DNA from 4 places in the Bacillus methanolicus genome. Region 2 is predicted to be linked to each of the others. Evidence: riboswitches for the same ligand, from Rfam matches in the RefSeq annotation. Region 2 holds a riboswitch; each other region holds the start of a gene.

Region 1 (4,215 bases), 970 kb from region 2:
AGCCGCCGAATAATTCATCTGCTCCTTCACCGGATAAAACAACCGTCACATGCTTTCTTGCTTCGCGTGCAACAAAATATAATGGAACGCATGCAGGGTCTGCAAGCGGATCATCCATATGCCACATAATTTTCGGAAGTTCGTTCATATATTCTTCAGGCGAAATCACATAGCTGATGTTTTCAACGCCAAGCTTCTCAGCCGTCTCTTTCGCTACATCAATTTCACTGAATCCATTGCGTCCAAACCCTACTGAGAATGTCTTTATTGCAGGATGAAACTCTTTTGCAATCGAAGCAATAAGGGAAGAATCGATTCCACCTGAAAGGAATGAACCGACAGGCACATCGCTTCGCATGTGAATTTTTACTGAATCAAATAAAACATCTCGAATTTCTTTAATAAATTCATCTTCTGATTTATGAACAGGGTTGAAAGAAGCCTTCCAATAACGCTTAATTTCCATTGGCGAGCCGACTTTTTTGATAAAATAATGGCCGGGCTCAAGTTTTTTTATTCCTTCAGACAACGTATTTGGTTCTGGCACAAATTGATACGTTAAATAATGCTGCAATGACTCGTAGTTTAATACATCGTTCTCAATTGCTAATAGAATACTTTTCTTTTCAGATGCAAAGAACGTTTTGTCACCATCTTCAAAATAGAAGAAAGGCTTAATACCAAAAGGATCGCGTGCACCGTACAGGGTTTGCTCCTGTTTATCCCAAATCACAAATGCGAACATGCCGCGAAGCTTTTCAACCGCCTTTTCTTTCAAATGGCTGTAAAGGGCAACAATAACCTCTGTATCAGATTCTGTAGCAAATGTAAGCCCTTCTTTAAGCAGCTCTTCGCGAAGTTCAACATAGTTATAAACTTCTCCGTTAAAAATGATCCAATAACGTTCATTTTCATAACTTAAAGGCTGGTGGCCGGATTCCAGATCAATGATGCTCAAACGACGGAAACCGAATTGTATATGGTCATCAAAGAAATAGCCGTCATCATCCGGTCCGCGATGGGTAATAATATTATTCATATTTTTAAACAGCAGTTTTTGTTCGTTGCGATATTCTTGTGCTTTCTCATGTACACAACCAATAAAACCACACATTATGTACGTCACCTTCTCCGTTTTTTCGAAAATAATATAAAAAATTATTACCTGTAATCATTCGTCATTCAACAAAAACATACTCTCTAATACTACCACTATTCACATTAAAAATGCACTTAGAACACAAAAAAATCGCCGGGAAAAATCAGGTATTAATTGAAGTTTACACGAATTTATATCGAAGTAAACCCCAATTGACAGCTCTCTAAAAAACGAGCATGTAGCTCCGCCCCTTTTCCACAAAAAATAGACGGAGAAATAAAACGGGAGTTACATAATTCAATGCAACTCCCATCGAATGTTAAATTTGTGCCTGTTGCTTTAAAGCTTCTGCTTTATCCGTACGCTCCCAAGGAAGGTCGATATCATTGCGTCCAAAATGGCCGTATGCTGCAGTCTGTTTGTAAATCGGACGGCGAAGGTCTAGCATCTTAATGATCCCTGCAGGGCGAAGGTCAAAGTTTTTGTTGACAAGGTCAACAAGAACATCTTCACTAACTTTTCCTGTACCAAATGTATCAATTGAAATCGATACCGGCTTGGCAACTCCGATCGCATATGCAAGCTGAACCTCAACTTTTTCTGCAAGTCCAGCAGCTACGATATTTTTCGCAACATACCGTGCCGCATAAGCAGCTGAACGGTCAACTTTTGTAGGATCCTTGCCAGAGAAAGCACCGCCGCCGTGGCGTGCATAACCCCCATAAGTATCAACGATAATTTTGCGACCTGTTAGGCCGGCATCCCCTTGAGGGCCTCCGATAACGAATCGGCCTGTCGGGTTGATGAAGTATTTTGTATTTTCATCGATTAATTCTTTTGGAACAACCGGGTCAATAACATATTCTTTAATATTACGCTGAATTTGCTCAAGTGTAATTTCAGGATGATGCTGAGTAGAAATAACGATTGTATCGATGCGTACAGGCTTATCGTTTTCATCATACTCAACAGTCACCTGAGTTTTTCCATCCGGACGAAGGTAAGGAAGAATCTCTTCTTTCCGCACTTCCGTTAATCGGCGGGCAAGCTTATGAGCAAGAGAGATTGGCAAAGGCATAAGCTCTTTTGTTTCGTTGCAGGCAAAGCCGAACATTAATCCCTGGTCTCCTGCTCCGATCGCTTCGATCTCTTCATCAGTCATTTGGCCTTCACGAGCTTCAAGAGCCTTGTCAACACCCATAGCAATATCAGGAGACTGCTCATCAATAGAAGTTAATACCGCACATGTTTCAGCATCAAAACCGTATTTTGCACGGGTGTAGCCAATATTTGCAACTGTTTCACGAACAATTTTAGGGATGTCTACATACGTAGAAGTTGTGATTTCTCCGGTAACCAACACCAAACCAGTAGTTACAGATGTTTCAGCAGCAACACGAGCATTCGCATCTTTTGCTAAAATGGCATCTAAGATTGCATCCGAAATTTGGTCACAAATTTTATCGGGATGACCTTCAGTTACTGATTCAGAAGTAAATAAACGACGTTTTTTTGACAACTGACTTCCTCCTTTATTTCATAATATAGAGCGAGGTTACAGGAAAATGGAAGCGCCTCGCATTAGTCCCTGCAGGCATAAGACGATCTGCGAGGAGGCATCTTTTCAGCCCCGCAGCAGGGCGGCTTATGACCCCCGAACCTGTGCACTGGGGGCTTGACAACTCACAAATCGTATTTCCATAACCTCAATTGATACGGTACTCATTCCCATTAGTATGAAATAAACATGGCAGTTTTATGATGCCTTAACTAAATTTTTTCCGGCATTATTGCCATAGATTGTTTTTGTCAAAACGAAAGACTGCATGCCCTTTGAAATAAACAAAATAAAAAACCTTCCCGCACATGAGGAAAGGTTGAAAACGTCAGGTTTGCGCCTTTCACTCTTATCGTTCAAGGACTTTATCCTTGCCTCAGGTTAGCACCTTTTCTCTAGACGTCTGTATTTCATCATAGAGCAGGTTGCTGGGTTTCATCGGGCCTGTCCCTCCACCATCTCGGGATAAGAGAGTATCCGTTCAAGGTTAAATCATATCTCATTGTGTTAAACGATGTCAATTGTTTTTTTTGCCTAAATTCTGCGCTGGACCTATGTTTTTCTATAGGGAGCAACTTCCGCTGTCGCAATTTTTCCGCAGAAATTTATGCCTGTTTTTTGCCACCCATTTATAAATGGGACTCCCAATCCTGTCAACGAGGGGAGCATGGATCAAAATCCCAAAGAAAAACGTTGCAGGTAAAAGAACAAGCAAGCGCCTTACTGCATAAAATCCTTTATAGATTTTGTTGGACGGAGTAACAATATGAAGTTCTTTCCTTAAATCTTCTTTTCGAAACGGAAAGCAGCTTTGCTTTTTCTCATACTCCTGAAGGGAGATCCACTCAACTTTGCCAAGCCAATCGAGTTTGTTGAATATTCTCTTTGTTTCCTGGCATAATGAGCATGTTTGATCGTACAACGCAATGGTTTTCAAGATGATCATTCCTATTATTTGTTAAACATAAGACTTGGGCAGATAAATCATAATTTATGTCTATTTTAACATACTATTTTAAAAACAGTTCAAAAGTACATTTTTTAAAATATTATTGAAACTTTCATATATAGTATAGACTAATTATTTAAAAGTGTTATACTAATTGATATGTAACCACTTACAAAAAACAAATGAAAAAGGAAGGTAATCATCAGATGAATTCTGTTACGATTCCGAACGAGTTGACTGATTTGTTAAAAGGAAGTAATGTTCAAATTCAATTGTCCGTCCCTCAATTAGTGGAAAAAGTGTTATACCGTAAAGAAGGGGCTTTAACATCAACCGGAGCAGTTCGTGCCACAACCGGGAAATACACCGGGCGTTCGCCTAAGGATAAATATATCGTGGAAGAAGCTTCTACAAAAGATAAAATCGATTGGGGCTCTGTTAACCAGCCAATTTCTGAAGAAGCATTTAATAAACTATATAATAAAGTAATAAACTACTTAAAGGAAAAAGAAGAAATATTTGTATTCAAAGGATTTGCGGGAGCTGACAAAAAGTACCGCATGCCGATTCAGGTAATAAATGAATATGCATGGCACAACCTGTTTGCCC
Region 2 (4,215 bases):
ACCGGCTTTTTTGTACTCTGAATACGAGAGGCAGCAAAGACTCATCAATGATTTGAATCTAACACATCACTCTTCACAGGAAATGATCAAATTCCATTTACAAGTCCTTCGCTTTTGCGATGATCTATCTTTATATATTTGTATGCATGAACCGATGGTACATCATACTGCTTCGGAATGGTTTGCTGAAGGATTCAGCCAACGATTTTCTTTCTTTAATCATGAAAAAATCACTTTCGAATGGGCAGAAAAAGAAAAAATAATCCTTTCTCACTTTCCATTTTCTTCTGAAGTTGTTGTAAAAGTGCCATTAAAAGAAGTCAAAAAAGCAGATATAGCGAATTACGGCATTGCAAAAGCGTACAAACACACACCGAAAAAAGAACGAGTGGTTCAATTCGTACCTAAATGAATATAGTCACAACTGGCTGTTGGAACATTTGAAAGCGGTTGCAATTATTTAAACTAGATCCAAGCTAATGTTTAGGTGCCTCTTCAGCAAGCAAAAGGCTGTGCAATCCTTCACTTGTTGAAGAGGAATATTTTGCTTCTTTTCCGTTTAGTTATTAACAGTGATCCTTCTATATTGGCTGCCAGGATGATCTTCTGGCAATAAACTGCTTCCATGGTCAAAGAGCTTTTGCCTTAATGTACCATTTTTATATTCTGTTTTGTAAAGGCCTCTCTTTTGCAGGATTGGCACGACTAAATCGATAAAATCCTCAAGGCTTCCCGGTGTAACAAGGTGGTTTAGGTTAAATCCGTCAACACCGGATGCTTCAAAATGATATTGAATGGCGTCTGCTACTTCTGTTGGATTTCCGACAATCACTTGCTCCCTGTCAATATTTTCGAGCCTGGAAAGTGCTTCACCGATTTTTAGTTTTTTCGATGCATCCTTTGTTAAGGATGCTGCCTTATAATGTCCGTGTTCTGTTGGTTTAAACTCAAAAGGCTGATCCAAATCTGATTTTTCATATTGCGACAAATCATAACCGCTCGCCCCGCCAAATTGCGCTTTTGCTGCATCCGGGCTCCAAAGGCGGTTTAATTCCTGATATTTTTGCTCCGCTTCCTCAGTGGTTTCGCCCACAATAACTGTAAGGAAAGAAAACACTTTAATATTGTCAGGGTTCCGGCCATATTTTTCGGCACGTTTCTTAATATCTTCTGTATAGAACCTGATCCTCTCCGGAGTTGGACCTCCCACAAATACACATTCCGCATGCTTCGCAGCAAATTCCCTTCCCCGTTCAGATACCCCGGCCTGATATAGTACTGGCGTACGCTGCAGAGAAGGTTCACTTAAATGCGGGCCCTCTACATGAAAAAATTCTCCAGAATGGTTGATTTCATGGACTTTTGCAGGGTCTACCAAAACTCCATTCTTAACATCCTCTATGACAGCCCCATCTTCCCAGCTTGATTCCCATAATTTATAACAAACCTCCAAATACTCATCCGCTATATCATAACGCCGGTCATGTTTGATCATCTCATGCAGACCGAAATTCCTTGCTGCATTAGGCAGATAGGAAGTAACAACATTCCACGCGATTCTTCCTTTCGTCAAATGGTCCAACGTAGAAAAACGTCTTGCATGGGCAAAAGGAGGTTCATATGTCGTACTAACCGTAAAAGCAAACGATAAATGTTTTGTCACGCTTGCCATAACCGGGATCACAAGTGCAGCGTCAATTAAAGGAATTTGCATACCATCACGTATGGACGGTTCCTTGCTTTGTTTATATGTATCATAGACTCCCAATACATCGGCAAAAAAAACAGCATCAAACTTTCCCCGTTCTAACAGCTTAGCCATTTCAATCCAATAATCAAGTTCTTTGTAACGTCTCTGCCTTTTGCTTTCCGGATGTTTCCACAGCCCATGAGAATTATGCATCGCACTTGTCATTTCAAAGGCATTCAAAATAATTTGTTTTCCCAATATCTTCTCCCCGCTTTCGATTCATTTTTACTGTGTCGTTTACCATCTGACTAAATAAAAAACCCCTTCTTTGAAAAAAGAAGAGGTTCATGATTGAAACTCACTTCTTTTCTCATCTTTCAAGCATTTTGCTTGCTGGAATTGGCACAGTACTTTGAAAAGCCTGTTGCCGAAGTTTCATCGGGCCAGTCCCTCCACCTCTCTAGATAAGAAAACGAAGATCTATTAAGTTGCAATAAAAATTTTGATGCACGTATATTCCCAAATATTCTATAGATTTTGTTGGTTTTTAATTTAAACGATTCTTAATAAACTGTCAATATTAATTTGTAAAATTTAAAAAATTTATAAAAAGTCGGTTTAAGAATATTCAATTTTCAACTGGAGCTAATTTATTTCTAGTTATTATCGAATTCAATTTGATAAACTGCAACCTAATTATGATACAATAGTGATCAAAGGAGGTGAGAAAAATGACAAAGAAAATTTTAGGAGATATTTTAAAAGAGCTTCAATCGCTGAAGGCTGATATTACTGAGTTGAAAGATGGACAACATAGAATTGAAACGAAGGAACTAAAAACCATAAGATCAGACATCACAGTGTTGAAGCAAGGACAAACTGAGATGAACGCTGACATTTCTGAGTTGAAGCAAGGACAAATCGAAATGAGGTCTGATATTGCCCAGCTTAAAGAAGGACAACATCGATTGGAGCAAGGGTATACTGAACTGAAGTCTGATGTTGCCGAGTTAAAAGAAGGACAACTTAGATTAGAGCAAGGCTATAATGAATTGAAGTCTGATGTTGTCGAGTTAAAAGAAGGACAACATAAACTGGAGCAAGGACAAATTGAATTAAAATCTGATTTTGCCTTGCTAAAAGAAGGACAACATAGATTGGAACAAGGACATATAGAATTGAAGTCTGATGTTGCCCAGCTTAAGGACGGACAACTTCAACTGGAAAAAGGTCAAGATGAGATCAAAGATACTTTGAGACACTTTGCGACTTTGACGATTGAGAACTTTACGAACTTAGAAAAGAACTTAGAATGGCAGTAAACGAAATTAAATCGGATGTGGAGGATATTAAACGACAAACAAATTAGAAGATCACTGTTACAAGACAGGATTTTATCCACATGTCTATCTTACGAGATTTCCTCTGGTTGAATTCGTTATTAACCCATACCTGCTTAATCCCTTTTGCAAAATAAAAAAATGAGCCAATGTTTTGGCCCATTTCAAAAAGTGTACTAAACACCTCGTTTATTACCCCAAACATACGTATGCAATTGCGGGAGAACTTTCACATTTTTTAAGTCAGAATCCATCATAACTTTGTTGATAAGCCATTCATATTTTCCTAAAAGATAGGAAACTAGTTTTTGATTTTCGGTCGAAGTAATGTCTTCATTTCCCACCTGCAAAAAGAATGAGACATCAGGGTATCTTTGATGAACTTTCTTCGCATATTCATAATCTTGATCATCAAAAACGACGATCTTCAAACTAATATTCTGAGAAGAATTTTTTCGGTCTAAGTTTTTTATGATCATATCAAGTACGTCAAAATCGGTGACCATGTTTGAGCTTGGCGGTTTCGGTGAAAGTGTTAATTCATCAATATAAAAGAACCAATCTTGCCACTTGCTTCCTTGTGTTTCTAAACAAATTTTGATGTTATTCTCTTTTAAAAGCTGAATCAAGGATCGTAAATTTTTTAATAATGCCGGATTGCCGCCTGAAATTGTTACAAACGAAAAACCATCCCCGCCAAGCTTTTTAAGCTCAGACCAAATTTCTTCAGCTTCCATTTGCCTCACTAAATCCTTGCCTGTTCCGTCCCACGTAAATGAAGAATCACACCAGGAACATGAATAATCACAACCCGCAGTTCTTACAAACATTGTTTTTTGTCCAATCACCATTCCTTCTCCTTGGATGGTAGGACCAAATATCTCCATGACCGGGATTTTACTCAACTTCCATCCACTCCCGTCTAGCTTCCGCATAACTGGTAGGAGTTTCATAAAGCCGCACAAACTCCACTCTGGCCCCGAGATATTTTTGCTGTCTGTCTTCTTTTTCCAACGCTTCTTTCATTTTTTCAAAAATCCAGACGACCATGTTTTCTGCAGTCGTATTCATAGGCGGAAGTGTTTCATTTAAGTATTTATGATCAAGATAAATTTCAATTTCCTGTTTCCAAATATCCTTTATATCACTGAAATCAATCAGTAATCCTCTTTCGTCCACATATCC
Region 3 (4,215 bases), on a different contig from region 2:
CGGTTGTAGAAGTAAATGAAGAATTGAATGACAACCCTGAATTTGTAAATGAATCTCCGTATGAAAAAGCATGGATGATTGTAATCGAACCATCTGATATAAGTGAAGTCGACAACTTAATGACAGCTGAACAATATGAAGAAATGATAAAAGAAGATTAATTTTGAAAGCGCCTTGAAGTTTCAAGGCGTTTTTTTCATGATTTTTACAAACGTATTTCCAAGGCTTGTCTTTTGCAATCATTCTAAAAATAAGTAACAATAGAGTTATCTGCAATGGAGGAGATTACACAAAAAGAACGAAAACTGAATATGGTGATGTAAGAATATTACTCTATTCACAGGTGATAAAGATGATCGAAGAAAAAATTGAGAAAGTCTTAATTGTTGAAGGAAAATCTGATAAAAGAAAAGTCAAAAGCATTGTAAAGGAGCCTGTTGAAATTTTTTGCACAAATGGAACAATCAGTATGACAAAGCTTGATGAATGGATTGATCTCCTTTTTGAAAAGGATGTTTATATACTTGTTGATTCAGATGAAGCAGGTGAAAAGCTGCGCAAGCTATTAAAAAGGGAATTTCCTAACGCTGAACATTTATACATTGACAGGATGTACAGGGAAGTAGCGACTGCGCCGGAACATCATTTAGCAACCGTACTATTAGGAGCGAACATTGATGTTCACACCCATTATTTAAAAAAGGATGATTATTTTTAAGATGAAGGAATGGACACAGCAAGATATAAAAAATTCAGTGAAAGATAAAAAAACAGCAGCGATCTATTTTTATACTCCTTTATGCGGAACATGCCAGGTTGGAGGAAAGATGCTTGAAGTTGTTTCAGAATTACTGCCGTTGATTCCCTTCGGTAAAGCGGATTTAAATTATATGCCCGATCTTGCAAAAGAGCTTTCAATTGAAAGTGTGCCGTGTTTACTTTTGGTAAAAGATGGGGAATTGATGGAAAAAATCTATGCTCTTCGTTCTGTTCCTTATTTATTGGATAAAATTAAAACGACATTAAGTTAATGAAGAATCAGGTGTTTTAATCCTGGTTCATTTTTTTTTTTAGACTAAATAAAACTAGAATAATCGTGAAGTTGTATGATTTGACATATTTCTCGGGAAATGATCGGTATTGTTATTTTTAATGTCGAACGTGTGATAGAGGTATTAACAAATAACAAGGAATATATTAATGCTGAAATTAATTTCTTACTAAAAGGATAATATTAGTTGACTATGAGAATAAAAGATGATAATATCATTTTAAATATTCTAACTAGTTTGACGGAAAAAATTATAATCTTATCTAGAGCGGCGGAGGGACTGGCCCAATGAAGCCCGGCAACCGGTTTTATACACGGTGCTAATTCCAGCAGAGCAGCCGCTCTGAAAGATAAGAAGAGATGATCAAGACCCCTCTTCTTATGGAAGAGGGTTTTTTTATCTATATTTTGAAAAAATTTTCATTAATTTTAAGGAGAGTTGATGATGACAGAAAAACAAAAGAATTATCGCCTTGAAACATTAGGAGTTCACGGGGGGTTATCTCCTGATCCGGTAACAGGGGCAAGAGCTGTGCCAATCTATCAAAATAACGCTTATCAATTTAAGAATACGGAACATGCTGCAAATCTATTTGCATTAAAAGAGCCTGGCTATATTTATACACGGATTCACAATCCAACTGTCACAGTATTCGAAGAGAGGGTTGCATTGCTTGAAGGCGGTGTTGGCGCGTTGGCACTTGCCAGCGGACAGACTGCCATCACTCTCGCTATCTTAAATATTGCTGAAGCAGGAGACGAAATTGTAGCAGCTTCCAATCTATATGGAGGAACGTACAACCTATTTACTGTTACGCTTCCGAAATATGGCATCAATGTTAAGTTGGTTGATTCTACCGATCCGGAAAATTTCCGCAAGGCTATTACGGAAAAAACAAAGGCTGTTTTTGCTGAAACAATCGGGAACCCTTCTTTAAGAGTGCTGGACATTGAAAAAGTTGCAAATATTGCCCATGAAGCGGGAATTCCGTTGATAATTGATAATACATTTGCCACCCCATACCTTTGCCGTCCAATCGAGCATGGAGCCGATATTGTCATCCATTCTGCAACAAAATGGATTGTAGGAAATGGAACAACATTAGGCGGAATTATTGTCGATGGCGGAAAATTCAATTGGAATTCACCAAAATTCCCTGGTTTCACTGAACCGGATCCAAGCTATCATAATATTGTTTACAGTGAGGCGCTTGGTCCTCTCGCTTATATTGTAAAAGCCCGTGTTCAGCTTCTTAGAGATTTGGGCCCGGCATTAAGCCCGCAAAATGCTTTCCAATTCACTTTGGGTCTGGAGACGCTCCATGTGCGGATGAAAGAACACGTTGCAAACGCACAAAAAATCGTCAGCTATTTGGAAAACCATCCGGCTGTAAAATGGATTTTGTATCCAGGACATGAAAGCCATCCTGATAAAGCTCTTGCAGAAAAGTATTTGCCAAAAGGAGCTGGCTCAATCGTTGTTTTCGGAATCGAAGGAGGACGGGAGGCCGGCGCCAAACTGATCAATTCTCTAACACTTTGGGCGCATGTTGCCAATGTCGGAGATGCAAAAAGTTTAATCATCCATCCGGCAAGCACTACTCATCAGCAGTTAGATGCTGAAGGATTAAAAGCTGCCGGGGTTCCTGAGGATCTCATTCGTCTTTCAGTCGGCATCGAGCATGTGGATGACTTAATTGAAGACCTTGAGCAGGCAATTGAAGCGGCTACAGGTATTACATCACTCTCCGCAAAAGCTTAGAAATTCAAAAAATGACTTATAATCAACAAATAATAATGCAAAAATATGTCATTGACACCTTTTTATATCCGTGATAGGATAACGTTTGTAATTAATTGTTGCTTAAATCTATTAAATTATTAATTGAATAGAGAATGATGTTTCGCTCTTATCAAGAGAGGTGGAGGGATGTGCCCTATGAAACCCGGCAACCGTCACTGCCATTTATGCAGTGAAATGGTGCCAATTCACACAAAGCATAAGCTTTGAAAGATGAGAGAAAGGATAGATAATGATAAAGCCTTTCTGCTCATGTGCAGAAAGGCTTTTTATATAATCCGAACAGGGCGAGCAGCGGAAATGCCGAATGAATTTCCGTCTCCTGTTGAAATATAAGTTGAAACACCAATAAGCAGCCTGAGATTACAAAATGATAACGATCTATGTGTTAACTCGGATATAAAGAAGGTGAATCATTTGATTACAATAAAAAACGTGAAAAAGATTTATCCTTCCAAACACGGCCAAGTGAAAGCGGTTGATAATGTCAACCTAGAGATAAAAGAAGGAGAGATCTTTGGAGTCATTGGCTATAGCGGCGCCGGTAAAAGTACATTAATCCGGATGCTGAACGGTCTTGAAATTCCGACAGAAGGTTCCATCACAGTAGCGGGCAGGGAAGTTTCAAAAATCAGAGGGAGTGAGCTGCGAAAAGCCCGCCACGAAATCGGCATGATTTTCCAACACTTCAACTTGCTTTGGTCTCGCACCGTTCGCGAAAATATCGCATTTCCCCTTGAAATTGCAGGAGTCAATCGAACAGAACGGCTTAAACGCGTGGATGAGTTAATAAAGCTTGTCGGGCTTGAAGGAAGAGAAGATGCATACCCTTCTCAGCTCAGCGGCGGACAAAAGCAAAGAGTTGGTATTGCCAGGGCACTTGCCAACAATCCAAAAGTCCTTTTGTGTGATGAAGCAACATCTGCATTGGATCCGCAAACAACCGATTCCATTCTTGAATTGCTTGTGGATATAAATAAGCGGTTAGGTTTAACCATCGTCCTGATTACGCATGAAATGCATGTCATCAGAAAAATATGCCATCGCGTTGCGGTCATGGAAGGCGGCAAAGTCGTTGAACTCGGATCTGTCCTGGAAGTATTTAAGAACCCTCAGCAGCCGATTACAAAGAGGTTTGTTCAACAGGTTACAGAACCTGAGGAAACAAAAGAAACCGTTCAGCACTTGCTTGATAGCTATCCGCATGGACAAGTAGTCAAGCTGACGTTTGTCGGGGATGCTGCTCAACAGCCGCTTATGACAAACCTTATACGTAATTACCAGGTTACGGCGAATATTTTGCAGGGCAAAATTTCGCAAACCCAAAACGGGTCTTATGGCACTTTATTTATTCACATAGATG
Region 4 (4,215 bases), 1.2 Mb from region 2:
GGAATAATAAACAAACGAAAAACCAATACTACTTTTGAAAATTAGTAAAGGAGTCGAGCTGCAATGGGACGTACAAAACCGGCAAATGCAAACGCACAAAGAAACAACAATGCGAAAAAAGGAAACAATCCGAGTGAAGAGTTGGTCGAATTTACTTCACCAAAAAACAAAAAAAATCAAAACAATCCCGAGGATTAACTGATGGGCACCGAAAGAGGATTCGTTCAAACGGACCTCTTTTAATCTTAAAAACCCAGTTGACGAATCAACTCGTTTTTTGTTATACTCCAGCTAATATTATGAATTTTAGAAATTATACTCTTATCAGGAGAGGCGGAGGGACAGGCCCTGTGAAGCCCGGCAACCTGCATGGTTCATTGCAAAGGTGCCAAATCCTGCAGACAGAAGTTCTGGAAGATAAGAGGAGGATATGAACTTTACGCCTCTTCTTTGTGAAGAGGTTTTTTATTATCATGTTCTAATCACCCGTAGTTCCTCACCTATATAGGTGGAAGGTAACGGGCGCTTGGATCTGATTTGTTCTACATAATATGAGCCTCGATAAAGTTTCAATTTTTTTGAAGAAGGTGGAAATGTTGACGGAGAGGTTTGAAACGAATTTATTGCACAGTGTAAAAAAACAAAAACTCCCGATCAAAAGTAAAGTTACCCCGATTTATCAAACTTCCGCGTTTACGTTTGACGATCTTAATGATCTTGAACGATATTACAAGGGAGAAGGCAACTACTTATATACCCGTACGGGCAATCCGAATACTGATGAACTCGGTGAAGCAGTGGCAGCTATCGAGGGGGCTCCAGCAGGTGTTGCGACATCTTCCGGGATTTCAGCGATTCTTGCCGGGGTGCTGTCAGCAGTTAAGAGCGGTGATCACATTGTTGCTGCAGATGACCTGTATGGAGGAAGCTTTCATTTATTAAAAAATGAATTGAACCAACTTGGAATTGAGACCACTTTTGTACCATTTTCAGACCTTCAACAGGTTGAACAGGCGATTCAGTCTAATACAAAGCTCCTTTACACAGAGTCAATTACGAATCCGCTGTTGAGAGTTGAAAATCTTGAAGCTGTTGTGGATCTTGCCAAAAAGTACAATCTTGTCACAATTGTTGATAACACATTTGCATCTCCTTACCATTGCAATCCTTATAAACTAGGGGCAGATTTAGTTATTCATAGTGCGACAAAATATATTGGCGGACACAGTGATATTACGGCCGGTGTGGTTGTCGGCAAAGAAGAGATGGTTGCCAAAGCACGGAAAAAAGTGGTGAATCTCGGTGCGAATGTCAGTCCGTTTGAAGCGTGGCTTACATGCCGTGGATTGAAAACTCTCGCTTTAAGAATGAAAAGCCAGTCTCAGAATGCCAGGAAGCTGGCCGAAGCTCTAAAGACAAATGAAAATGTGGCTAAAGTATACTATCCTTTTGACCATTCAGAAGAAGGCTTTGGGGCGATCGTCACAATCGAGCTATCGAAAATAGTGGATGTAAATAAGTTTTTCCGTGCACTTTCTTGGGTGAAAATTATTCCGACGCTTGCCGGAGTGGAAACGACTGTTTCACATCCGATGTCAACTTCCCACCGTGCTCTGCCTCCTAAAGCAAGAGAAGCATTAGGAATCACGAAAGAAGTTGTCCGTATATCAGTCGGAATTGAACATCCGGAAGACATCATTCAAGTGTTCGAAAAAGCGATTGAAAATTCTGTTTAATGAAAAATTATGTTTGACTTGATTCATAAACTAAATTATAATCCTTTATAAAGTTAACGAATTAATATTTTAATTGATTAAAATTAGAATATCAGCAATCTCTTATCAAGAGTGACGGAGGGATCAGGCCCGATGAAGTCCGGCAACCTTCAAGCAATGCTTGAAAAGGTGCCAATTCCTGCAGACAATTCATTGTCTGAAAGATAAGAGGAGGAACCCCCTCTTCTTATGAAGAGGGGGTTTTTTCGTAAATAGATTTCGGAATAGTAAAAAAACACAAATAAATGTAAGTATTAAACCTACTAAACCAATAAAAATAATTATATTTAGGAGGAAAAAACAATGGCAAAACAATATGATACGTACGATGTAGAGACGATTCTTTTACATGGAGGGCAATCACCGGATCCAACAACCGGTTCTCGGGCTGTTCCGATTTACCAAACAACCTCATATGTATTTCATAACACCGAACATGCCCAGAGCTTATTTTCGCTCGATGAACCTGGAAACATTTATTCAAGAATAGGAAATCCAACAGTCGATGTCCTCGAAAAGAGAATTGCCCTGCTTGAAGACGGAGTAGCAGCAGTTGCCACTTCATCAGGAATGGCAGCAATTGCTTTATCCATTATGAATATTGCTCAGGCAGGTGATGAAATTGTTGCAGCATCCAATCTTTACGGTGGTACATATAATTTATTCGCCGTTACACTTCCGAAATACGGAATTAATGTTCATTTTGTCGATCCAAAAGATCCGGAAAATTTCCGCAAAGCGATTACACCAAAAACGAAAGCTCTATATGGAGAGATTATCGGAAATCCGAGCCTTCATGTTTTAGATATTGAAGCGGTGGCAGAGATTGCGCATGAAAATGGAATTCCATTGATAATAGATAATACGTTTGCCACCCCATACATTTGCAAACCGATTCAATGGGGAGCTGATATTGTCGTTCACTCGGCAACTAAATGGATTGGCGGACACGGTACAGCGATTGGCGGCCTTGTTATTGATGGGGGGCGCTTCAACTGGAATAACGGAAAATTCCCTGGATTCACAGAACCTGATCCAAGCTACAACGGCATCAGATATGCAAATGATTTTGGAACGTTAGCCTTTAGTACAAAGCTGAGAGTTCAGCTGTTAAGGGACTTTGGTTCTTGCTTAAGCCCGCAAAATGCATTCCTGTTGCTGCAAGGGCTTGAAACGCTTCATCTTCGGATGGAAAAACATACTGAAAATGCGTTAAAGGTTGCTCAATTTTTGAAATCTCATCCGGCAGTAGAGTGGGTATCATACCCTGGCCTGGAAGACCACCCTGCTCACGAACTTGCGAAAAAATACTTGAGAAACGGCTTTGGTTCAATTGTGAATTTCGGAATTAAAGGCGGCCGGGAAGCGGGTAAAAAAGTAATCGACCATATAGCTTTATGGTCCCATGTTGCTAATGTCGGGGACGCGAAGTCACTCATTATACATCCGGCTTCAACGACACATCAGCAGTTGAGTGCAGAAGATCTTAAGAAAACAGGTGTCAGTGAAGAATTGATCCGTTTGTCTGTTGGGCTTGAATCGGTTCGTGATCTGATAAATGATTTAGACCAGGCTTTTTATCAGGCGACCGGAATTTCTTCAAAGGGTGCTGAAAAAGGAGATACGGCAGTAAATGACGAGGGGGTTATCCGCTGGGCGCTCCAATCGCCATTTGTCCGGGAAGTTGTTGATGGGAAAGAAATACAGCGGCCAAAAACGCTGGCAATTGTCGGTTTAAGCAGCAACCCGGGGCGTCCGAGCAATCGATTGGCACGGAAAATGAAGCGGCTTGGATATAAAATTGTTCCGGTCAATCCGAGAGAAACAGAAGTACTTGGAGAACAAGCATATCCTGATTTAAAATCAGTTCCATTTAAGATTGACATTGTGCAAATCTTCCGCAGCCCAGAGGCAGCAATTGAGATTGCAAAAGAAGCGGCAGAAGTTCAGCCAAAAGTTTTCTGGCTTCAGGAAGGCGTTATTTCACCAAAAGCAGTGGAAATTGCAAAAGAAGCAGGACTCGAGGTTGTTCATAATCGCTGTACGTATAAAGAAGCGCAGCGCCTCCGAGGAACAATTGTCACTTATGCATGCGAGATTTAAAGATTAGGAGAGAAGAGAGGAGACTAATGAGATGAAGAAATGGTTTGGAATATTGGCAGGATTGCTGCTATTGTTCGGAGTTGCCGGCTGCTCGAACAGCACGGGTGCAAAAGGAGAAAAACCTGAAAAAATTGTGCTTGATTATGCTTACTATTCCCCGACGAGCCTTATTTTGAAAGAGTTTGGCTGGGCTGAAGAAGTCTTTGAAAAAGAAGGTATTAAAGTGGAATATGTTCTTAGCCAAGGCAGCAACAAGGCGCTTGAGTTTTTAAACAGCAAAAGCGTGGATTTCGGTTCAACAGCAGGAGCAGCAGCCTTAATGGCAAAAGCAAAAGGA

The links. A riboswitch is a leader RNA that binds a small molecule or an ion and turns the genes downstream of it on or off. The one in region 2 is predicted to bind S-adenosylmethionine.
Region 1: another riboswitch for S-adenosylmethionine. It lies ahead of metK (methionine adenosyltransferase); the one in region 2 lies ahead of C0966_RS06640 (LLM class flavin-dependent oxidoreductase).
Region 3: another riboswitch for S-adenosylmethionine. It lies ahead of C0966_RS11865 (O-acetylhomoserine aminocarboxypropyltransferase/cysteine synthase family protein); the one in region 2 lies ahead of C0966_RS06640 (LLM class flavin-dependent oxidoreductase).
Region 4: another riboswitch for S-adenosylmethionine. It lies ahead of C0966_RS00400 (PLP-dependent aspartate aminotransferase family protein); the one in region 2 lies ahead of C0966_RS06640 (LLM class flavin-dependent oxidoreductase).

Annotation. Positions count from the first base shown of each region.
Region 1 is NZ_PNFF01000001.1:2,308,105-2,312,319, forward strand. Features, by position in the region: gene asnB (asparagine synthase (glutamine-hydrolyzing)) at 1-1,114, opposite strand, end outside; gene metK (methionine adenosyltransferase) at 1,419-2,618, opposite strand; SAM riboswitch class I at 3,004-3,129, opposite strand; gene C0966_RS11525 (thiol-disulfide oxidoreductase DCC family protein) at 3,220-3,603, opposite strand; gene pckA (phosphoenolpyruvate carboxykinase (ATP)) at 3,813-4,215, shown strand, end outside.
Region 2 is NZ_PNFF01000001.1:1,333,753-1,337,967, forward strand. Features, by position in the region: gene C0966_RS06635 (DUF3891 family protein) at 1-412, shown strand, start outside; gene C0966_RS06640 (LLM class flavin-dependent oxidoreductase) at 560-1,948, opposite strand; SAM riboswitch class I at 2,058-2,161, opposite strand; gene C0966_RS06645 (hypothetical protein) at 2,422-3,012, shown strand; gene queE (7-carboxy-7-deazaguanine synthase QueE) at 3,207-3,935, opposite strand; gene queD (6-carboxytetrahydropterin synthase QueD) at 3,928-4,215, opposite strand, start outside.
Region 3 is NZ_PNFF01000002.1:19,585-23,799, reverse strand. Features, by position in the region: gene gcvH (glycine cleavage system protein GcvH) at 1-161, shown strand, start outside; gene C0966_RS11875 (toprim domain-containing protein) at 353-718, shown strand; gene C0966_RS11870 (thioredoxin family protein) at 720-1,031, shown strand; SAM riboswitch class I at 1,308-1,408, shown strand; gene C0966_RS11865 (O-acetylhomoserine aminocarboxypropyltransferase/cysteine synthase family protein) at 1,497-2,813, shown strand; SAM riboswitch class I at 2,959-3,072, shown strand; gene C0966_RS11860 (methionine ABC transporter ATP-binding protein) at 3,270-4,215, shown strand, end outside.
Region 4 is NZ_PNFF01000001.1:97,643-101,857, forward strand. Features, by position in the region: gene C0966_RS00390 (hypothetical protein) at 64-198, shown strand; SAM riboswitch class I at 319-424, shown strand; gene C0966_RS00395 (trans-sulfuration enzyme family protein) at 594-1,736, shown strand; SAM riboswitch class I at 1,836-1,946, shown strand; gene C0966_RS00400 (PLP-dependent aspartate aminotransferase family protein) at 2,079-3,878, shown strand; gene C0966_RS00405 (aliphatic sulfonate ABC transporter substrate-binding protein) at 3,910-4,215, shown strand, end outside.